DNA from 3 places in the Bradyrhizobium sp. 45 genome. Region 2 is predicted to be linked to each of the others. Evidence: predicted binding sites of a transcription regulator. Region 2 holds the regulator's gene; each other region holds the start of a gene.

The links. Region 2 encodes HrcA, which represses chaperone genes, less so after heat shock. Its sites were predicted from a motif close to GTTAGCACTCNCNNNNNGNGAGTGCTAAC; they were not measured.
Region 1: IVB42_RS31115 (co-chaperone GroES) is a predicted target of HrcA. The motif match lies at 1,978-2,006, and genes of this name have one in related genera.
Region 3: IVB42_RS23385 (co-chaperone GroES) is a predicted target of HrcA. The motif match lies at 5,095-5,123, and genes of this name have one in related genera.

What each region holds. Positions count from the first base shown of each region.
Region 1 covers NZ_JADPIX010000133.1:3,211-10,695, reverse strand. Annotated here, with positions in the region: gene groL (chaperonin GroEL) at 1-1,592, opposite strand, end outside; gene IVB42_RS31115 (co-chaperone GroES) at 1,627-1,944, opposite strand; gene IVB42_RS31110 (matrixin family metalloprotease) at 2,400-4,961, opposite strand; gene IVB42_RS31105 (hypothetical protein) at 5,136-5,705, shown strand; gene minD (septum site-determining protein MinD) at 6,176-6,991, shown strand; gene minE (cell division topological specificity factor MinE) at 6,994-7,269, shown strand.
Region 2 covers NZ_JADPIX010000006.1:150,695-158,179, forward strand. Annotated here, with positions in the region: gene hemW (radical SAM family heme chaperone HemW) at 1-1,026, opposite strand, end outside; gene rdgB (RdgB/HAM1 family non-canonical purine NTP pyrophosphatase) at 1,013-1,648, opposite strand; gene rph (ribonuclease PH) at 1,660-2,373, opposite strand; gene hrcA (heat-inducible transcriptional repressor HrcA) at 2,555-3,643, shown strand; gene grpE (nucleotide exchange factor GrpE) at 3,740-4,357, shown strand; gene pncA (bifunctional nicotinamidase/pyrazinamidase) at 4,500-5,222, opposite strand; gene IVB42_RS01290 (hypothetical protein) at 5,369-6,310, opposite strand; gene dnaK (molecular chaperone DnaK) at 6,705-7,485, shown strand, end outside.
Region 3 covers NZ_JADPIX010000122.1:638,104-645,588, forward strand. Annotated here, with positions in the region: gene IVB42_RS23365 (L-lactate permease) at 1-789, shown strand, start outside; gene IVB42_RS23370 (META domain-containing protein) at 928-1,326, shown strand; gene IVB42_RS23375 (hypothetical protein) at 1,523-2,734, opposite strand; gene groL (chaperonin GroEL) at 2,935-4,566, opposite strand; gene IVB42_RS23385 (co-chaperone GroES) at 4,709-5,005, opposite strand; gene IVB42_RS23390 (hypothetical protein) at 5,319-5,840, shown strand; gene IVB42_RS23395 (protein phosphatase CheZ) at 6,090-6,869, opposite strand; gene IVB42_RS23400 (L,D-transpeptidase) at 7,184-7,485, shown strand, end outside.

The DNA.
Region 1 (7,485 bases), on a different contig from region 2:
GCGCCGCCCTTCTTGGGCAGCTCGGCGACCATGGCTTCCGTGGTGATCAGCAGGGCCGCAACCGAGGCTGCGTTCTGGATCGCCACACGCACCACTTTGGTCGGGTCGATGATGCCCTTCGAGATCAGGTTGACGTATTCGCCGGTTTGGGAGTCGAAGCCGTAGGAATACTGCTCCTTTTCGAGGATTTTGCCGATGATCACTGAACCGTCTTCGCCTGCGTTGATCGCGATCTGGCGAGCGGGCCAGGAAAGCGCCTTGCGCACGATCTCGACGCCGGTCTTCTGGTCGTCGTTCTGAGTCTTGATGCGCTTGAGCTGCTCGGAGGCGCGGAGCAGGGCGACACCGCCGCCCGGCAGGATCCCTTCTTCCACAGCTGCACGGGTCGCATGCATCGCGTCATCCACGCGATCCTTGCGCTCCTTCACTTCGGTTTCAGTCGCGCCGCCCACGCGGATCACCGCGACGCCGCCTGCGAGCTTGGCCAGACGCTCCTGCAGCTTCTCGCGGTCGTAGTCCGAGGTGGTTTCCTCGATCTGCGCCTTGATCTGGCTGACGCGCGCCTCGATGTCGGCCTTCTTGCCGGCGCCGTTGACGATCGTGGTGTTCTCCTTGTCGATCATCACCTTCTTGGCGCGGCCAAGCATGGCGAGCGTAACGTTCTCCATCTTGATACCGAGATCTTCCGAGATCGCCTGGCCGCCGGTCAGCACTGCGATGTCCTGCAGCATGGCCTTGCGGCGATCGCCGAAGCCCGGAGCCTTGACGGCCGCGACCTTCAGACCACCTCGCAGACGATTGACCACGAGGGTAGCGAGAGCTTCGCCTTCGACGTCTTCGGCGATAATCACAAGCGGTTTACCGCTCTGCACCACGGCTTCTAACAAGGGAAGCAATTCATTCAACTGAGATAGCTTTTTCTCATTGATCAAGACGTAGGCATCGTCCATTTCAACGCGCATCTTGTCTGCGTTGGTGACGAAGTAGGGCGAGATGTAACCGCGGTCGAACTGCATACCTTCGACGACCTCGAGTTCGGTCTCGAGCGATTTTGCTTCCTCAACCGTGATGACGCCCTCGTTGCCGACCTTCTTCATGGCATTTGCGAGGAACTTGCCGATTTCCACGTCCCCGTTGGAGGAAATGGTGCCGACCTGGGCGATTTCCTCATTTGAGGTGACTTTCTTGGAGTTCTTGACGAGATCAGCGACCACGGCGTCCACAGCCAGGTCGATACCGCGCTTCAGATCCATCGGGTTCATGCCAGCGGCAACCGACTTGGCGCCTTCCCTAATGATGGCGGCAGCCAATACGGTCGCGGTGGTGGTGCCGTCGCCGGCAGCGTCGGCCGCCTTGGAGGCCACTTCGCGCACCATTTGCGCGCCCATGTTCTCGAACTTGTCCTCAAGCTCGATTTCCTTGGCGACGGTGACGCCGTCCTTGGTGATGCGGGGAGCGCCGAACGACTTGTCGAGCACGACGTTGCGGCCCTTGGGGCCGAGCGTCACCTTGACGGCGTTGTTGAGAATGTCGACGCCGCGCAGCATCTTGTCCCGCGCATCAACGCCGAACTTAACTTCTTTACTAGCCATGATGTGGTCCTTGAAATATTGGAAGGATTAGGCGCTATGCGGCCTTCTTCTTGGCGACAGGCAGATCGGTGAGAACGCCCATGATGTCGCTCTCCTTCATGATCAAGAGCTCCTCGCCCTCGATCTTGACCTCGTTGCCCGACCATTTGCCGAACAGCACACGGTCGCCGACTTTGAGATCGATCGGAATCAGCTTGCCGGCCTCATCGCGTCCGCCTGGGCCGATCGCCGTGATCTCGCCCTGCGAGGGTTTTTCCTTGGCGGTATCCGGAATGATGATGCCGCCGGCGGTTTTGTCTTCGGCATTAATGCGTTTGACCACGACGCGGTCGTGAAGCGGACGGAATTTCATGCTGTCCTCCTTGGCTTTTGTGATTATTTCTGGATTGGCAATCGCAATGAGCGAGTGCTAGCCGCCGCTTCTCACATAAGCCTGTGATGCTGGGGCGCAAGGGCATCGGGCCACGCAACTTGACTTTCTTGAGGAGGAACGCTTAGCGGCGATTGCTAGCAGACGAAGTAGCATGCTGTTAGCGCGCGCGGGCGAGACGACCATCATCGATCAAGGTTGTGATGATCCTTGGGTCTATGAAAGCGGTGTTCAAGGCAAGGCTCGGCCGCGAAGATCCATTAGTCGAAGTTGCTTCTGCCGGCTGTTAACGCTGCCGATTGTCAGGATGCTAAGGCTAGGTCCGCTTTGGCCGAAGTAAAGCGGCTTCATGCGTTCGGAGTCAGTTTCCTGGTGCGCCTCGTAGATCCGCCGCAAGCGCGCCAGCATTTTTGCGTTTAGGCTATGGCCTCAATGAACTAAGGGTTTTCGCCCCAATAAACGTTCTGCAACGTGCTGGTGCTGTCGACGAAAAATAGTCTGACGCGCTCGGCTTTTCGCGAAACCGCAATGAGGTCGGATCCGGCTGCTGCGACTCCGGCTGCGACGGCAAGTGAAGGCGTGCTCCAGGTCGCGGGCACCGCATCTGGCCGAGGAGCCCACCAGGTTGTCCATACAGAGCTGTCCGCCTCCTGCCAAAAAACCTGGAGACGTTCGTTCCATGAGTTCGGAACGGCCAATGCAGAACCTGAACGAGCAGTGCGCCCAGCAGCGATGGCAAAGGGGGCCGACCAAAGCGCTGTCGCAGTATTCCAGAAACTGGACATTGGAGAGCGACTGACCTTATCGATCCAGAATACGTCTAGTTGTTCATTGTTGCGCGAGACGAGAGCGACCGCGCCATCCGCAATTCCAGCAGGAATTATTCTTTGGGGTGGCTGAAACCCAACTTGGTCATCAACGGATAATTCCCAAAACGCGCCCGCACCATCAACCACGATTATGAAGATGCGACCTGCACGAGGCACCGCTGCTATGGCGACAATCGGCCGCTGCCAATTGGCACGCGTGTTAGCAGCGACCCAGCCAACCGCCCCATTTGAGGCGACAATCTCTAGGTCGTCTTCTTTACCCGCGAAAAACACCGCGACGTGCTGGTCGTTGAGCGACGATGCAACCAGGGGCGATGAAGTTACCGGCGGCATCGCGGCCGAATTTGCTGGACGCACAGGATTCCCCACAGGCGGGCGAAAACCTGGCAAAAGCCAGATCGGTCCGGTAGCAGCTGTGCCTGGTTGAGCGATTGCGGTCGAAAAACCGCTTCGGATAAAGTTGTCGCTACCGACATAGAAAACATTTGCGGTGCTGGTGCTTCTGGCTGAAACGGCGACATTTGAATCGACGCGCGCATCGTTCGCCGGCTTAGGGCCCACAAACTCAAGAATGTCGCTGCCCTTGTTCTCGTCCAGGTCAGTCTGGTCCCAGACGCTGATCTGCAGCGGCGCATTAGCTGGTCCAGGAACTCCGCGGGTGGCCAGCACGATCGCTGCTTCGGGCAGAGCCGACGCGGCGATTTTCACTACTCCCGTCCCGTTCGGCACCGGCCGCACAACATTCCAGGTCGGCATTGGCGGCGATAGCACTCTGATGTAGGCGGCATCAGGTCCGTCTGGCGCGTCCAGCGTCAGCACTAAGACATCTGGTCGAAGTGTTCCTCTGATGTTCGCGAAGGCTGCGCCGGCCCCACCGGTTTCATTGCCCCAGCTTCCAGGGATGCTGTGCGGCGTGCCCCACCCAGTAATCGGGACGCCATCGCGATCAAGATCTTCGCCAATCCGAACAAATGCATTGTTTGCTCCATCCGGATTGTCGATCCAGAACACCAGCATGTCCGGGCGACCGTTACCCCGCGTGTCCACGACGCTAATTCCGAGACCGCTGCTTGAGAAGCCTACTGGGTGTGGCACGGACATTTGGTCGGACCAAACCGCAACTGAACCATCCGCCGCGATGTCATAGCCAATCTTATAATAGATGGTGTTTTCACCATCAGGGTTGTCAATCCAGGCGACGATCAGATCGGCGCCGCCGCTACCGTTAACGTCGAATAGAGCGCAGGCAACCTCCTCAGTCGTGTTTCCGAAATGACCGGGCACGGGAAAGTTGCCTGTCCACGTTGGCGTCAGCCCGTCCTCTCCGAGATTAAAGCCCACTCGATACAGCAGCTGGTTTTCGCCCGAGGGATCATCCATCCACATCATCACCATATCGAGCGATGAGCGTCCGTCCGGAAGGAGCCCGTGAATAAAGCCGGTGGCAAGGCCCAATCCTTGACTATTGTTGCCAAGTGGACCGCCCATGGCGATAGGGGGACTCCATCCACCGCGGGGATTTCCGTTGGCGGCTATATCGTATCCGACGCGGTAATAAGCAGTGTCGGCCCCGTCGGGATTGTCAATCTGCCCGACAATGACATCTAACGTTGTGCCTGAGCGACTTAGATCGACGACCACCACATCGGCACCGCTGGTCGAGTTTCCAAACCACCCAGGCACCGGGATAGGCGGGGCGCCCTTCAGCGCCTGTATACGCTCGATATCATCCGCGGAGAGACTTCGAACCCCCTGATTAACGGGATACATCGCTGATTCGAGGTTGGTGGAATGTTTCAACCCGAGATAATGACCCACCTCGTGCAATGCGGTGGAGCCCATATCGGTGAACCCCGGGAGCGGCGAAGGTGAATTGACCCAAAGCACGTTGGGGTTGAATGTGATCTGCGCATTTTTAGTCAAACCGATCGGTGGAGTGACCCCAGGCGGAACGACCCCGGTGAGGATATTCAGCGTCGTGTTGTCGGAATTAGTTATAAGCCCGTCGAAGCGAAATCGAAGGTCCGGACTGTCGTTCACCAACTTAAACTGAATCGGCGCGACCTGTGCCCAAGCCCCTAGTGCGAATTCGATGGCACCGACAATGGCTCGGCCGGACACCGATGCGGGCGGAATATCAATTTTGTAATTATAGCTGGTGAGGTCCATGTCGTTCCTCCCAAAAAGCAATGTGATGCCGGCTATCAACGGCCCAAAACGTCTGATTGTCAATCATACGACCCAAAACTAGCGGTTTGATCTGGGACCCGCTCCTGGATGGTTGCAATCTCCCTGCTTTAAGCTGCCGGAACCGGCAGGTCGTAAATCACCGATGTTGAAGGCTTGAGAAGGATCGGCGGAGAGTTCTTTCAACGCAGTGTCAGTCGTCTTCACGCTGACCGCGATGCCGCGGTAAAACAACTCGAGAAGGCCGCCCGACGAAACCAGGTCACCCTGCTCGAGGCGCCGGCAGATGCCATCGTCCTCGATGTCGCGCAACGCTCCGTAGCGTCGATTATGAAAGAGGCGGAGCCGCTCTACACGCTCGTTTCCCCGCTCGAAGCAAAGGTTCTGGTCGAGGGGCGCGACGTGGGAAAGGTCAAGACCGCATCTCTCACCCGCGTGAAACTGGAAGCGTGGCCGTTTCAGAAGCACGGCACCCTGGAGGGACAGGTCAGAACGCTCTCCGAGGACGTTTTTAGTCCAGATCCCAAGAAAGACGGGGAAGCACGGCCGCACTACAAGGCGCGCATCAAGCTCACCTCAGCCGAGTTGAGCAATGTGCCAAACCATTTCCGTCTTATTCCCGGGATGGCCGTAACCGCGGAAATCAAAGCGGGCGAGCGCAGCGTCATGTCGTATTTCCTCTACCCGCTCCTTCGGGGGCTCGACGAGAGCATTCGAGAGCCGTGATGAATGCGTCGAGTTCAGCGGCCCTCTTTTGAAGGTTGGGTTGTGGCCCTTCACGACTGTTGCGCCGCCTCACGTCATCGGTCGCTGAAGCGCCATAGCGGAAATGGACGGGCCGGCGTCTATCGCAGCAGACGACGCTCTTGACCCGAACCCGCACTCCCAGAATGTCCGATAACACGGAGTTAAACCGGAAGCGGCTTGCTCAAGTCCGCGGCCGAAAAGAGGACGTCGTTAACCGGTGATTAACGAACACCGCTCAATCTAAAACAAAGCAACCAAAAAACAGCGAGTCGGCACTCCTGGATTCCAAGGTGCGGCTGCAACGTCGGTTGGTTCGTCTCCGTGGCCGGTCCTACGTCACGTTCGTGTTTTCCCCGGTCATGCCAATCGTGAACTGGTTTGGGAATCGACGCAACGCTTGCCCCGTTCGCCCGGATTTTTTGTCGGGCGCGCCGGCAAAGGAGGTAAGGATGGCCAAAGTCTTGGTCGTAACGTCAGGTAAAGGCGGCGTTGGAAAAACCACTTCCACCGCCGCGCTCGGTGCCGCGCTCGCACAAAGCGGAGAAAAAGTCGTAGTTGTCGATTTCGACGTCGGCCTGCGCAATCTCGACCTCATCATGGGGGCGGAACGACGCGTTGTATTCGACCTCATCAACGTCGTGCACGGCGTTGCAAAGGTTTCGCAGGCGCTGATCCGCGACAAGCGGCTCGAGAATCTATGGTTGCTTCCTGCATCCCAGACCAGGGACAAGGATGCCCTGACCGATGAGGGGGTCGAGCGCGTCATCGCCGATCTGCGAACCAAGTTCGATTGGGTGCTCTGTGACAGCCCGGCGGGCATTGAGCGAGGTGCAACCCTTGCGATGCGCTATGCGGATGAAGCGGTTATCGTCACGAATCCCGAAGTCTCGTCCGTCCGTGATGCTGATCGCATTATCGGGATGCTCGATTCCAAGACTGCAAAGGCAGAGAAGGGCGAACAGGTGAAGAAACACGTGTTGATCACCCGGTATGACTCGGGCCGCGCAGCACGAGGCGAAATGCTCAGCATCGATGACATTCTCGAAATCCTCACCACTCCACTTCTGGGAATCATTCCCGAAAGCCAGGACGTCCTGCGGGCGTCAAACGTCGGCTCCCCGGTCACGCTGAACAACGCCGCAAGCGCGCCCGCCCGGGCCTATACCGATGCGGCGCGGCGCCTGAATGGCGAGATGATTACGATGATGGTGCCGGTCGAACGCAAGGGCTTTATGGAAAGGCTGCTTGGACGGAGGGCGGCATGAGCATGAACTTTTTGCGGTTACTCAGCCGCCGCCCCGGTTCCGCCCCGGTTGCCCGGGAGAGGCTGCAAATTCTTTTGGCGCACGAACGCGGCCTGCGCGGCCAGCCGAATTTACTTGGGATTCTGCGGGAAGAGATACTTGCCGTGGTCTCGCGACACGTCATGCTCGATCCGGAAAAGGTTATCGTTCGGATGGATAGAGGTGAAAGTGTCTCGACGCTTGAAGTCGATATCGAGCTGCCCAATGAATTCGAGAAACGGATCGCGGCCGCAGGCTGACGCAGGTCCTGCCCCTGAGGAAAGCACGGGGTCATTTACCCGGGAATACCGCGTGGCTTCTTTGGAAGCATCGGTGGCGACGGTCCCTATGACGGGCGTCATGCGAGCCTCTGCGTGTCTACGTGCGGAAGCTCGCCCATCTCGCGGGACCGGCCGGCGCCGTGGCGCTGTTTTCCGGCGACGGCCAATTCCGCGCCGCGACAACGGATCCACGCT
Region 2 (7,485 bases):
TGAGCGGCCGGAGAGCGCTTTGTAACGCTCGGGGTCGATGCCCTCGGCGAGGCGCAATCCCATAAGCAGGAATTCGTCGGCGCGCTCTTCGCTGTTGAGGAGATCGTCGGTGACGACGCCGTGGCCGTTGGTCTCGACCCGCATCAGCCAGGCTTCGGGGCGCTTCTCGGTGGCGGTCGCGTGCCTGATACCGTCGATGTCGAGGCGGCCATGGGCGCCGGGGCCGATGCCGGCATATTCTTCGCCGCGCCAGTAGACCAGATTGTGCCGGCACTCGGCGCCGCGCCGCGCGTGATTTGAAATCTCGTAGGCGGGCAGGCCGAGCCTGTCGCAGGTCTCCTGCGTGACGTCGTAGAGCGCGCGTGCGACCGCTTCATCCGGCGTCTTCAGCTTGCCGGCTTGATGTAGGCCGAAGAACGGCGTGCCTTCTTCGATCGTCAATTGATAGAGCGACAGATGCTCGGCCGCCTCGCCGATCGCGAGACGCAATTCATCGGCCCACATCGCCGGCGTCTGGTCGGGACGGGCGTAGATCAGGTCGAACGAATAGCGATCGAACGAGCGGCGCGCGATAGCGACGGCATCGAGGGCCTCGCGCGCGCTGTGCATGCGGCCGAGCGCTTTTAGCGAGGCATCGTCGAGCGCCTGCACGCCGAGCGAGACGCGGTTGACGCCGGCGGCGCGATAGCCGGCGAAGCGCGTAGCCTCGACGCTGGTCGGGTTTGCCTCCAGCGTGACTTCGACGTCTTTCGCCACGGTCCAGTGCTTGCCGATGGCGTCGAGCACAGCGCCGACGGTTGCAGGCTGCATGAGCGAGGGCGTACCGCCGCCGAGAAAGATCGAGGTGACTTCGCGTCCGGGCGCGCGCTCGGCGGTCGCAGCGATTTCGCGCGCGAATGCTGACGCAAACCGCGGCTCGTCGATCGGGGCGTGGCGAACGTGGCTGTTGAAGTCGCAATAGGGGCACTTCGACAGGCAGAACGGCCAGTGCACGTAGACGCCGAAGGCTTCCTTAGCGCGGCTCAAGGCAGATCTCCGCCAGTTTCACGAAGGCGCGGGCACGATGCGACAGGCCGAGACCGAGCGGCGGCAGGCCGTGCTTCTCGATGCTCTCCATCTCGCCGAAGGTGCGGCTATGGCCGTCGGGCAAAAACATCGGGTCGTAGCCGAAGCCGGCGGTGCCGCGCGGCGGCCACACCAGCGTGCCGTCGACGCGCCCCTCGACCTCTTCGAGATGATCGTCGGGCCATGCAACGCAGAGCGCGGAAACGAAGTGCGCCTTGCGTTTGGCCGGCGTGGTCGCGCCGCGCTCCTGCAACAGACGCTCGATCTGCGCCATCGCTGCGGCAAAATCCTTGTTCGGGCCGGCCCAGCGCGCCGAGTAGATGCCGGGCGCGCCGTCGAGCGCGTCGACCACGATGCCGGAATCATCGGCGAAAGACGGCAGCTTCGTTGCCTGCGCCGCCGCGATCGCCTTGATCGCGGCATTGCTGCGGAAATCGTTTCCGGTTTCTTCCGGCTCGGGAAGGCCGAGCTCGCCGGCCGACACTGCTTCGATGCCGTAAGGCGCGAGTAGCTCCTTCATCTCGGCGAGCTTGCCGGGATTATGGGTCGCGATAACCAGCTTTCCGGTGATTCGGCGGTGCATCGGGCTATTGACTACGCTACCGCCAGTTTCTGCAAGTCCACGAGACGCGCGACGCCCTTGCGCGCCAGCGCCATCAACGCCAGGAACTCGGCTTCCGTGAATGGCTCGCGTTCCGCGGTGCCCTGGACCTCGATGATGCGGCCATCGCCGGTCATGACGAAATTGGCGTCGGTGTCGGCTTCGGAGTCCTCGGCATAGTCGAGGTCGAGCACGGGCGTGCCCTTGTAGATGCCGCAGGAGATCGCGGCGACGTTGTCGCGCAACACATTGGCCTTGACCATGTTGCGCGCCTTCATCCAGCTGACGCAATCGGCGAGCGCGACCCAGGCACCGGTGATCGAGGCGGTGCGGGTGCCGCCGTCGGCCTGGAGCACGTCGCAATCGACCGTGATCTGGCGCTCACCGAGCGCTTCGAGATTGATGATGGTGCGAAGCGAGCGGCCGATCAGGCGCTGGATTTCGACGGTGCGGCCGCTCTGCTTTCCGGCGGAGGCCTCGCGGCGGGTGCGTTCCGAGGTCGCGCGCGGCAGCATGCCGTATTCGGCGGTGACCCAGCCGCGGCCCTGGCCCTTCAGCCATGGCGGCAGGCGGTCTTCCAGCGTGGCGGTGACCAGCACGTGGGTGTCGCCGAATTTCACCAGGCACGAGCCTTCCGCATATTTGACCACGCCGCGCTCCAGCGTCACGGGGCGCAATTCGTCGGGCGCACGGCGGCTTGGCCGCATGGGAAATCCTCCAAAACTCTCAAAAAAGTGCTGTTGGCGGTGCTTGTAGGGGGGGTGAGGGTGGGCGGCAAGGGGGAAGATCGAGGCCTTCTTCACCCCCGATTTCCAATCCGCCAACGCCACGCTTGTCAGAAGCATCCGGGATAGACAAATTACCTGTGTCTTAGAGGAGTTACCGTCTGTGGCCCATCACGATCCGATCCATCTGATCGCGCCGCGCGCGGGCCTCGCCCAGCTCAACGAGCGTTCCCGCGACATCTTTCGTCAAATCGTCGAAAGCTATCTCGCGACCGGGGAGCCGGTGGGCTCGCGCAATATTTCGCGCCTGATTGCCATGCCGCTTTCGCCGGCCTCGGTCCGCAACGTCATGGCCGATCTGGAACAGCTTGGCCTAATCTACGCCCCGCACACCTCCGCCGGCCGATTGCCGACGGAACTTGGCCTGCGGTTCTTCGTCGATGCCCTGATGCAGGTCGGCGACCTCAATGACAGTGAACGGCAGGCGATCCAGAGCCAGTTGACCTCCGTCGGCCACGCGCAATCGGTGGAGGCTGCGCTCGAGGAGGCATTGACGCGGCTCTCCGGCCTGACCCGCGCCGCCGCCGTCGTGCTGACGCCGAAATCCAATGCGCGGCTGAAACATATCGAATTCGTCCGCTTGGAACCGGAAAAGGCATTGGTGATCCTGGTCGGCGAGGACGGGCAGGTCGAAAATCGCGTGTTGACGCTGCCGCCGGGAGTTCCATCCTCGGCGTTGACCGAAGCCGGCAACTTCCTCAATGCCCGCATTCGGGGCCGGACCCTGGCCGAGGCGCGGCTGGAGCTCGAGACCGCGCTCGGAGAGGCGCGCACCGAGCTCGATCAGCTGACGCACAAGGTGATCTCGGCCGGCATCGCCAGCTGGTCCGGCGGCGAGAACGAGGATCGTCAGCTCATCGTCCGCGGCCACGCCAATCTGCTCGAGGATTTGCATGCGCTGGAGGATCTCGAGCGCGTTCGCCTGCTGTTCGACGATCTCGAGACCAAGCGCGGCGTGATCGACCTGCTCGGCCGGGCCGAAACCGCGGAAGGCGTGCGGATCTTCATCGGCAGTGAGAACAAGCTGTTCTCGCTGTCGGGTTCGTCCACCATCATCTCGCCCTATCGGGACGCCGCCGGCCATATCGTCGGCGTTTTGGGCGTGATCGGGCCGACGCGGCTGAATTATGCCCGCGTGATCCCCACCGTGGACTACGCTGCCCGCATCGTCAGCCGGCTCTTGGGGGGCTGACCGGCGGCCGGGCCGATCACGGGCGCTTGATTTTCGCCGCCCGAAGCACGATATCCGGGCCAGAAACCCCCTGAGACGAATGCGAAAAGAGAGCCGATGACCGATCGAGACCGGCAACCCGAAGACACGAGTGCTGCGGCCGGCGAGCCCGTGGTGTCAAAACCCTACATCATGCCCGACGATCCCGAGCCCGGCTCCGTCGAGCTTCTGCAGAAGGAAGTCGCCGAGGCGCGCGACCGCATGCTGCGGACGCTGGCCGAAATGGAGAATTTGCGCAAGCGGACCACCAAGGAGGTCGCGGATGCCCGCCTCTACGGCATCACCGGCTTTGCCCGCGACGTGCTCGACATCGCCGACAACCTGCAGCGCGCGCTCGATGCCGTTCCGGCCGAAGCCCGTGCGGCGGCCGATGCAGGCCTCGCCTCGCTGATCGAGGGCGTCGAGCTGACTGAGCGCTCGCTGCTCAGCGCGCTGGAAAAACACGGCGTGAAGAAGTTCGACCCCTCGGGCCAGAAGTTCGACCCGAACTTCCAGCAGGCGATGTTCGAGGTGCCCGATGCGTCGGTGCCCGCAGGCACGGTCGTGCAGGTCATGCAGGCCGGCTACACCATCGGCGAGCGCGTGCTGCGTCCCGCCTTGGTCGGTGTCGCCAAGGGCGGCGCCAAGGCTGCGCCCGCTGCCAACAGCAACGAGCCGAACGGCGCGGCCAACTAAGTCGATCCTCATGGCGAGGAGGCGCGTCAGCGCCGTCTCGAACCATGCAGGCCGCGCTGCTGCATCGCGGCCTTCATCCTTCGAGACGCGCGCGAAGAAGCGCGCTCCTCAGGCTGAGGGTCTTGCAGTTTTTTGACCGGGCCTACGCGCTCGCCGCGATATCCGCGGACTGAATCCGCTTCACGCCGGCCTTTGCCATGTCGGCCCAGGCTTTTGCCAGCGAACCCTGATTGTCGATGCCGCGGCAGGCGTCTTCCACCACATAGACCTCGAAGCCCGCCTTGCGCGCGTCGAGCGCGGTCCAGGCGACGCAGAAATCCGTCGCCAGCCCCGCGACGAAGACGCGCTTGATCTTGCGCGCCTTCAGATAGCCGGCGAGACCGGTCGAGGTCTTGCCGTCGGCTTCGAGGAAGGCCGAATAGCTGTCGACGTCCTTGTGAAAACCCTTGCGGATGATGAGCTCGGCGTGCGGGATCGCAAGGTCTTTCGACAGCGCGGCGCCGTCGGTGCCCTGCACGCAATGGTCGGGCCACAGCACCTGCTTGCCGTAGGGAAGATCGACGGTCTCGAACGGCTTCTTGCCGGCGTGGACTGACGCGAAGGAAATATGGCCTTGCGTGTGCCAGTCCTGCGTCATCACCACGTTCGAAAATGCTTTCGAGATCTTGTTGATGACGGGCACCACCTGCTCGCCTTCCTTCACGGCGAGGCTGCCGCCGGGCAGGAAGCAATTCTGCACGTCGATCACGAGCAGCGCGGATGCATCGTCCGGCTTGATCGATGCCGCTGCCAGAACTGCGGTTGGCGCGAGCGCCACGAGCGCGCTCGTCCCGAGCGCCGCCAAGACTTGTCGCCGATCCAGCATCATTCGCCTCCCTCCAGGATGAACTCAACGGAGGGGGAGCCTAGTTCCGTTCGTATACGAACAGAAGCCCGAAAATGCAGCCGGCTTTGGTGAGTGGTTGGGCTTGAGCCGCGGGTTCGGTGCACCTCTCCCGCTTGCGGATGCTGCTAGCCCTTCGGCTGGATGCCGTCGCGGACCGCGCGGAAGCGGGTGAAGGCGGCCGGCCATTGCTCGCGCGGGGCGCTGGCGATGATGCGCAGCGAGGCGCCGCCGCTGCTGAAGCGGATCCACTGCACCACGGTCACCGGCGTCTTGTCCTTGCCGCTGACGCCGTCGATCCGGGTCTCGAAACCCTGCTGGCCGCTGATGCGGATCGGCTCGGACATGGTGACGCGCGACTCGCGCACGCCGGGAATCTGGAGCGCCGCCTCTTGGGCGAAGCGGGCGCGGTCGTCGGCGGCTTGCGGTGTGGCGCCAATCACGCCGAGGATGATAAACGGCTTCGATTCATAGCCGGAGCTCTCGTCGCCGTCGGCCAGGATGATACTCGAGCCCGGCGCCAGCGTGCGGACGTCCTTGAAGTCGGCGAGATCGGTGATCTTGAACGGCATCAGTGCGATCTGCTCTTCGGCCGAGACCTGCTTCCGGGTGACGACGCTCGCGAACATCTGCCGCACCGCCTCGTCGGTGTAGATCTTGATCGCATTCTCCGGAATCTGCACCGCGACGTAGCCGGAGAAGCCGGCGCCCGGCACGATCATCGAATAGCGCCGCACTGGCGTCTCGCCCGCCTTGCCGCTCTCCGTGGTGAAATAGGCCACGCCCGCGGGCGTCTCGATCTTGTCCTGCTTGACGCCGTTGGTGCCGGCCGGGTTGGAGTTGAAGGCGCTCACGACCTCGCCATAGGCGGCCGCCGGCAGCTCCGTGATCAGCACCTTGACGTTGCCGTCCTCGCTCTCGAAGCCGGGAAAGGTCTTGGCCGTGCTGAGGCCGACCAATGGCACCATGCCGAGGCGCAAGCCGGGTGGGAAAACGGCGTCGGCGGCCAGAGCCGGAAGCGTAGAGGCGACGAGGAGGGCGAGCGCGGCGAGGGGGCGGATCAGCTTCATGGGCACTCTGATTGGTTCACATTGAGGCCGTTCGATGGTGGCCAGCCGGCCGCTTTGTCGCGCGAGGCAGCCCGAGGACGAGCCCGGCCGGCTGCCCGCCTTTTAACGGTTTTGGTCTGGCCGCAACAGGGCGGGGCGGGATGCGGTAGCGGATGCCGGCCAATCGCGGACCTGTTAATAATTCCTCACCCGCAAGGGCGGTGCAGCCCGGATATGTTCTTCCAAAACCCAATGTTTTCACGGCCGAAACTTGCGTTCGGTCCTTGCAGGCACCTCCCCCCCTCCTATATGACCCCCAACCATCGCAATATCGCGAATGTTTGATCTTAGGGGGTTTCGGTTCGGGTGCCTTCTGGGCCCAGCCAGCCTGCCGCAAAAACAAGGATACAGGACCATGGGAAAGGTCATCGGGATCGACCTCGGCACCACGAATTCGTGCGTCGCCGTAATGGATGGCAAGAACGCCAAAGTCATCGAGAATTCCGAAGGCATGCGCACGACGCCTTCGATCGTCGCCGTGACGGACGACGGTGAGCGCCTCGTCGGCCAGCCGGCCAAGCGCCAGGCCGTCACCAATCCCGAGCGCACGTTCTTCGCAGTGAAGCGCCTGATCGGCCGCCGCTACGACGACCCGATGGTCGAGAAGGACAAGAAGCTCGTTCCGTACAAGATCGTGAAGGCTTCCAACGGCGACGCCTGGGTCGAGGCCGACGGCCAGACCTACTCGCCCTCGCAGGTCTCGGCGTTCATCCTGCAGAAGATGAAGGAGACCGCGGAAGCCCATCTCGGCCAGAAGGTCGACCAGGCCGTCATCACCGTGCCCGCCTACTTCAACGACGCCCAGCGCCAGGCGACCAAGGACGCCGGCAAGATCGCGGGCCTTGAAGTGCTGCGCATCATCAACGAGCCGACCGCGGCCGCGCTCGCCTACGGCCTCGACAAGACCAAGGCCGGCACGATCGCCGTGTACGATCTCGGCGGCGGCACGTTCGATATCTCGATTCTCGAAATCGGCGACGGCGTGTTCGAGGTGAAGTCGACCAACGGCGACACCTTCCTCGGCGGCGAAGACTTCGACATGCGCCTGGTCGGCTATCTCGCCGACGAATTCCAGAAGGAGCAGGGCATCAACCTGCGCAACGACAAGCTCGCGTTGCAGCGCCTAAAGGAAGCCG
Region 3 (7,485 bases), on a different contig from region 2:
CCGATGGACAAGACGCCGCTGACGCAGAGCGAGCTGTTCAGCGCGCTGCTGCCGTGGATCATCGTCTGCATCGTGATGCTGATCTGGGGCAATGGTGGATTCAAGACCTGGGCGAACTCGATCTTCACCTGGAACTATCCCGTTCCCGAGCTGCATCAGATGATCAACAAGATGCCGCCGGTCGCGCCGGGGCCGACGAAAGAGAGCGCGGTGTTCGGCTTCACCTATCTCTCGTTCACCGGCACCGGCATGCTGATTGCGGCGATCATCTCAGGCTTCCTGATGGGCGTCGGTCCTGGCCGGCTCTTGACGGAATACGGGCGCACCATCCGGCTTTGCGCGATCTCGCTGATCACGATCTCGGCGATGCTCGCGATTGGCACGCTGACGCGGCTCTCCGGCGTGGACGCGACGCTCGGTCTCGCCTTTGCTGCAACCGGCGTGCTCTATCCCTTCTTCGGCACGCTGCTCGGCTGGTTGGGCGTGGCGCTAACGGGATCGGATACCGCTTCCAACGTTCTGTTCGGAAATCTTCAGAAGATCACCTCCGAGCAGCTTGGTCTGTCGCCGATCCTGATGGCTGCGGCGAACTCGTCCGGCGGCGTGATGGGCAAGATGATCGACGCCCAGTCGATCGTGGTCGCGTCCACCGCGACGAATTGGTACGGGCACGAGGGCACGATCCTGCGCTTCGTGTTCTGGCACTCGATCGTGCTGGCCTCGTTGGTCGGCGTGTTCGTGACGCTGCAGGCCTATGTCTGGCCGTTCACGGCGATGGTCCTGAAGTAGCAGGCCACGCCCGGCTTCAAGCCAAATCCCCGCGAGGTTGCTCCTCGCGGGGATTTTTGCGTGGCCCATGGGCGAACCTTCTCAACGGCGCCGCCGTCTTATAGAAGGTGCCGCAAATCACGTCGGTCGAGAGGTCTCATGGTTTCGTTCAGGCAGATGGTGTGTGCGGCGGTTGCAACGCTCGCGATGTCCACGCTCGCGCGTGCGGAGGACGGTTTTCCGTTCGGCACCGAGATGACGCTGGAGGCGCTGCCGCAGCCGGGCTCGAAGCGGATTCCGAACATCGAGATCGGCGACAATGGCGAAGTCGTGCTGGAGCTCTGGTGCAAGGGCGGCAAGGGCCAGTTCTCGGTTGCCGGCAACACCGTGATCTTCGTCCCCGGCCAGATCCAGGACCGCTCCTGCCCGCCGGCAAGGGCCCAGGCCGACGACGATCTCGTTGCAGCCCTGGGCAGTGTCGAGACCTGGAAGCGCCAGGGTGACGTGCTCACGCTCGTCGGCCCCAAGCCGCTGCGCTTTCGCGTCAACGGCAATTAGCCCCTGCTGTCATTCCCCGCGACCCGGCTACGCCAAGGCTTCGCCGGGGTTGAGGTCCAGGGGCGCCGAAGCTTTAGCACAGGCGGCAGGCGGGGAATCCAGTACGCCGCGGCTTCTCGATTCATCAAAACCTTCTCGGAGTACTGGATCGCCCGGTCAAGCCGGGCGACGACCGAGAGTTGATATGCGGGCTACATCACTTCCACACCGACTTGTCGGCGTCCCAGCGCTGGCCTTTCAGTTCCTTGGTGAGCGCCTCGACCGAACCGTTGTCGTCGGGCTGATCGCCTTCCTCGTCCGCGGTCGCTTCGTCCGAGAGATTGAGCTTGGCGCCGCTGCTCTCGTCAGTGGTCGTGGTCGCGGGACTCCCGATCCAGAGCATGAGCTTGTCGGTCGTGCCGGGCTTGTCGGGCGAGACGAGGCCCGCGACCTCGATCGTGTCGGTGAGCTCGAGCGCGGGAAAATCCTGGTTCGGTCGCTTGAACACCAGCTTGAGCTTGCCGGTCGCCGGGTTGAAGCTTTGCGAGACCGGCTTTGCCGCGAGCGTCCTGCTCAGCACGCCAGCCACCGCGGCCGCGAGCTTGTCGCGGTTGATCTTGTCGCCCTCGCGCCAATCGGCGGCGGCAATGCGGATGGTGCGGTCCATCTCGGTCATGCCCGCGGTCCAGCCCGCGGCGGTGACGCCGGGCGTCGCCTTGAATTTCGCCAGCAGCGCGCCGGCGCGCTCCGGATCGACCGACATGTTGATGGTCTGCTCGCCCGCGCGCAGCGCGTCGCAGCCGACGGTGAGACTCGCCAGCGTCACCTCGACGTCCTGGCCCTTCAGGCTCTTCAGGAACTCGGTCGCGGCATCCAGCTTGACCTTGACCGCGATCGCTTCCGGCGAGACGTCGGTGAAGTCCTTCGGCTGCGGCGTGATGCCGTCGTCGGAGGTCTGGTTGTCGAGGAATTCCTTCTCGCTGAGATCGGAATTGTCGGGCGAGGTGACCTCGGTCACGGTCTGGCCAATGCTGATCTGGCCGCGGAATTCGAACGTGTCTCCGGCCTGTTTGCGCAGCAGCTTGACTGTGACCGGCGCCTTCGCGCCGAGGCTCTGCGTCGTACCCGTCAGGTTCTGGCCCGCGACCTGGAGATTGACGACGAAGCGGTCCTTGCGGTCGGAATTCTTCGCGACGGGATAGCAGACGTCGAGCACGGCTGCGGTGACGGTCTTGCCCTGGCGTGTCTCTTTCAAGATCACGTCGGCATTGCCGTCCATCAGCCCGTCGATCGAGGTGAAATAGCGCGTCTCGACGCCGCCGGGCGCCGTGGCCTTCGGCGCCAGCTTCATCTGGGCGGATGCGACCTCTGGCGAACCTGCAAGCAGAGCCGCCAGAACGGCCGTGGAGCAAAACACAAGCGCGCGCATCGACGAAATCCCCGGGCAAAGTGGGCATGATCCGGAAAGTGTGAAGCGGTTTTCCGACGAGATCAGGCCCAAACAATTCGAATCGGCCGTCACCGTAGTGGGTTTTGGCCGCCGGTTGAATTGGAAAGCACGGGCCATGATCGGCAAAAAGAAGGCCGCCCGGAGGCGGCCTTCGCAGCACTGTCAGGCGAGGTTCGGCCTTAGAAGCCGCCCATACCGCCACCGGCCGGCATGCCGGAGGCGGCTTCCTTCTTCGGCGACTCCGCGACCATGGCCTCGGTGGTCACCAGCAGACCGGCGATCGATGCGGCGTCCTGGAGCGCGGTACGCACCACCTTGGCGGGGTCGATGATGCCCTTCTCGACCATGTCGACATACTCCTCGGTCTGGGCGTCGAAGCCGAAGGTCTCGGACTTGTTCTCCAGGATCTTGCCGACGACGATCGAGCCTTCCACGCCCGCGTTCTCGGAGATTTGGCGGATCGGGGCTTCCAGTGCCTTCAGCACGATGTTGATGCCGGCCTGGACGTCGGCATTGGCGTTGGTCAGACGGCCGACCGCCTTCTTGGCGCGGAGCAGCGCGACGCCGCCGCCGGGGACGATGCCTTCCTGCACCGCGGCGCGAGTGGCGTTGAGCGCATCCTCGACGCGGTCCTTCTTCTCCTTGACCTCGATCTCGGTGGCACCGCCGACGCGGATCACCGCGACGCCGCCTGCGAGCTTGGCGAGGCGCTCCTGGAGCTTCTCACGGTCGTAATCCGAGGTGGTTTCCTCGATCTGGGCCTTGATCTGGCCGACGCGGGCCTCGATCTCCGGCTTCCTGCCGGCGCCCTTGACGATCGTGGTGTTCTCCTTGTCGATCACAACCTTGCCCGCGCGCCCAAGCATCTTCACCGTCACGCTCTCGAGCTTCATGCCGAGGTCTTCGGAGATCAGCTGGCCGCCGGTGAGGATCGCGAGGTCCTCGAGCATGGCCTTGCGGCGGTCGCCGAAGCCCGGCGCCTTGACGGCGGCGACCTTCAGGCCGCCACGGAGGCGGTTGACGACCAGGGTGGCCAGCGCCTCGCCCTCGACGTCCTCGGCGATGATGACGAGCGGCTTGCCCGACTGCACCACGGCTTCCAGCACGGGCAGCATGGCCTGCAGGCCGGACAGCTTCTTCTCGTGCAGGAGGATGTAAGCGTCCTCGAGCTCGGCCGTCATCTTCTCGGGGTTGGTGACGAAGTAGGGGCTGAGATAGCCGCGGTCGAACTTCATGCCCTCGACGATGTCCACCTCGGTGTCGAGTGACTTGTTCTCCTCGACGGTGATGACGCCCTCGTTGCCGACCTTCTGCATCGCCTGCGCGATCATCTTGCCGATGGCGGCATCGCCGTTGGCCGAAATGGTGCCGACCTGGGCGACCTCGGAGGAGGCGGCGACCGGCTTGGCGCGCTTCTCGATGTCCTTGACGACGGCCGCGACCGCGATGTCGATGCCGCGCTTGAGGTCCATCGGGTTCATGCCGGCGGCAACCGACTTGGCGCCTTCGCGGACGATGGACTGGGCCAGCACGGTCGCGGTGGTGGTGCCGTCGCCGGCGAGGTCGTTGGTCTTGGAGGCGACCTCACGCACCATCTGGGCGCCCATGTTCTCGAACTTGTCCTCGAGCTCGATCTCCTTGGCGACGGTGACGCCGTCCTTGGTGATGCGGGGCGCGCCGAACGACTTCTCGATGAGCACGTTGCGGCCTTTCGGGCCGAGCGTCACCTTGACGGCGTTGGCGAGAATATCGACGCCGCGCAGCATGCGTTCGCGCGCGTCTCCGGAAAACTTGACGTCTTTGGCAGCCATGGTCTGCAATTCCTCTTCTTCGTGATGTGTCTTGCTAATTGGGTCGCCTCATTCCGGGGTCCGCGATCGAACCCGGCGGAATGATGCATGCCCGGATCGAGTGACCCGGGCATGCATTCAGCGGCCGTTCAGGCGTCTGGCCTTAGGCCATCACGCCCATAATGTCCGACTCCTTCATGATCAGGAGCTCATCGTTGTCGATCTTGACCTCGGTGCCCGACCACTTGCCAAACAGCACACGGTCGCCGACCTTGAGGTCGATCGGGATCAGCTTGCCGGCCTCGTCGCGACCACCGGGGCCGACGGCGACGACTTCGCCCTGGGACGGCTTTTCCTTGGCCGTGTCCGGAATGATGATGCCGCCCTTGGTCTTTGACTCGGCGTCGATACGTTTGACCACGACACGGTCATGCAGCGGACGAAATTTGGATTTAGTCATGACGTTTCCCTTTGGAGGCTCGCTTCGGAAGGAGAGGAAGTGGGCGGGCGGCGCTTCCGTCCACCCTTCCCGAGGATCGATCGGCGCGCGTTAGCAATCCATCTTTCAGAGTGCTAATGGTGCGCCCGGGAATATGGCTTGGCCGCGATCCTGTCAAGCAAAGGTGGTTAAGCGATTGGTGAGACGGATATAGGATGGTGACATTGGAAACTTGTTCGGGGTGCCGGCGTATTAAAGGACGTCATTGCTCCGGCAGCGGTTTTGCGCTTGGCTGCGTAAGGGGTGCGGCCATGGTTTTGTCCGGGGGAATGCCATGATCAGTTCAGCTCACGCGCGCACGGTCGCCAATCTGGCGGCGGCTTCTTGCCTGGCGCTGCTGCTTGGTGCCTGCGGCGGCGGCATGAGCCTGCCGTCCTTTTCTTCGTCCTCACCGCCCCCCGAGGCCGAGCCCGGCACCGGTCCGGAAATGCCCGCGTCGATCCGCGCCGACGAGATCGTCGGGCGCTGGGGCCTGGCCTCGTTCCAGAACCCGGCCGACCGCGCCCGCACCGAGGCTGCCGCCCGGGCCCAATGCAAAAATCCTTACGTGATCACGGCCGGCTCCTCCGGCGGCGTGATCATGCATCTGGCCGACCAGGCAACACCGCAGGAGCTGCGCCTGAAGGGCTCGCCGAGCGGCAAGAACTATATCGGGCCGGCAGGTCCGACGCCCGGCGACCAGGACCGCGAGATCGTCTCCTTCGACGGCCGCGTCCTCATCACCCGCTTCATCGACAAGGACGCCGCCACCCGCTACGGCAACATGGTCTACGTCCGCTGCGCGCCGAGGGCGTAGTCTCTATCCTTCGTCATGCCCCGCGACCCGGCTACGCCAAGGCTTCGCCGGGGTTGAGGTCCAGGGGCGCCGAAGCTTTAGCGTAGGCGGCAGGCGGACATCCAGTACGCCGCGGCTTCTCGGCTCAATCATTGCCGTCTCTGGAATACTGGATCGTCCGCCTGCGCGGACGATGACAGCGGGGGACGATAGACAACAAAAAAACGCCGGCTTGCGCCGGCGTTTCGTTATTCAGAGCGTCGCGTCCGTTCAGTCGAACAGCGCGTCGATGTCGTCCTGCGAGGCGTGGCCGACGTCGCCTGCGAGCTTCGGGCCGTTGAGAAGCTTGTCGTCATCGCTGCGGGTGTCGACCTGCGGCACGACGTGGGACTTGATCGCGTCGACGCCGCCCCAGATTTCCATCATGGAATTGATGTGCTGCTCGATGAACTTCATCGTGCTCATGACCTTGCTGATGCGCTGACCAGTCAGGTCCTGGAAGTTGCAGGCTTCGAAGATCGAGATGACGCGTTCCTGGATATCGTCGGCGAGCCGCTTCTGCTGATCGGCCGATTGCACCTTGGCCATCGCGCTGGCCGCCTGGTCGATCGACTCGGCGGCTTCGAGGATCTGCTGGGTCGCCTGTTCGGTACCGCCGACGACCGCGCCGAGCTCGCCATTGACCTTGGCCATTTCGCCGCCGTCGAAGCTCTTGCCATGCAGTGTCGCGATCTCGCGCTTGGTGCGGTCGATGGCGTCGTGGATGAGGTCGAGCTCGACCTTCAGCTTCTCGCACTGCTCGATCTGCGCTCGGTAAGTATCGAGCATGGTACGGGCTTCCGAGAGCTCGTGGGCGGTGGAGGCGTCGATCGCCGCCATGGCGGCGCTGCCGGACAACGGCGCGGTGCCCTTCGCCATCTGCGTGCGGATCGCACGCAACTCGGCCATGATCTCGCTATGCATCGGCGCAGCCTCCTCAATCATTTCGGGGCTGGGCATCTCGCCGACAATAGCCTCCTCGACACGAAAACGTTTGCGGTGAATAGCCATCAAGAACTCCCCCCACCTCACTCACGCGTCTTTGTAGGCAGAAGCGATTTAACACGAAGTTCACAGCCGGAACTGTCGTACGGCTGTGCGCGACGGCTTGCAAACGAGCGATTAACCATGCGTGCGCGGCGTTCATCGAAAATAAACGCTGATCGCCAAATTGCGCCGCTGCCGACGACGTGGTGAATCGAAATGGCGTTTCCGTTTACCAAACAAAACGGCTTTTGCTCTTTATTGACCACGTCGCGGGTGCGGATCAGCCATCACCTCGCCACGACGCATGTGATCTAGACGAAACAGTACAGAGTACGTCGATGTTCAAGAAAATGTCTGTTGCGCTGCTTGGCAGCGCTTGCACCTTCCTTGCCGGCGTCAACAGCGCCAGCGCCTTCGACAATAGCGTGCCGAACGATCCGCCCGCGGTGCTGTACCAGCCGCAGGTGCCGCCTGCGCCGGTTCGCGTCGCGTCCAATTCGAACATGGGCGGCGGCTTCATCGAGTTCATCTTCGGTGACGGGCCCGGTCGCGGTCCGGCCTACGCTCCGCAGCAGCCGGTGTATCAGCAGCAGCCGGGTTATTATGACCAGCGCCGCCTGCCGCCGATGGGCGAACCGCA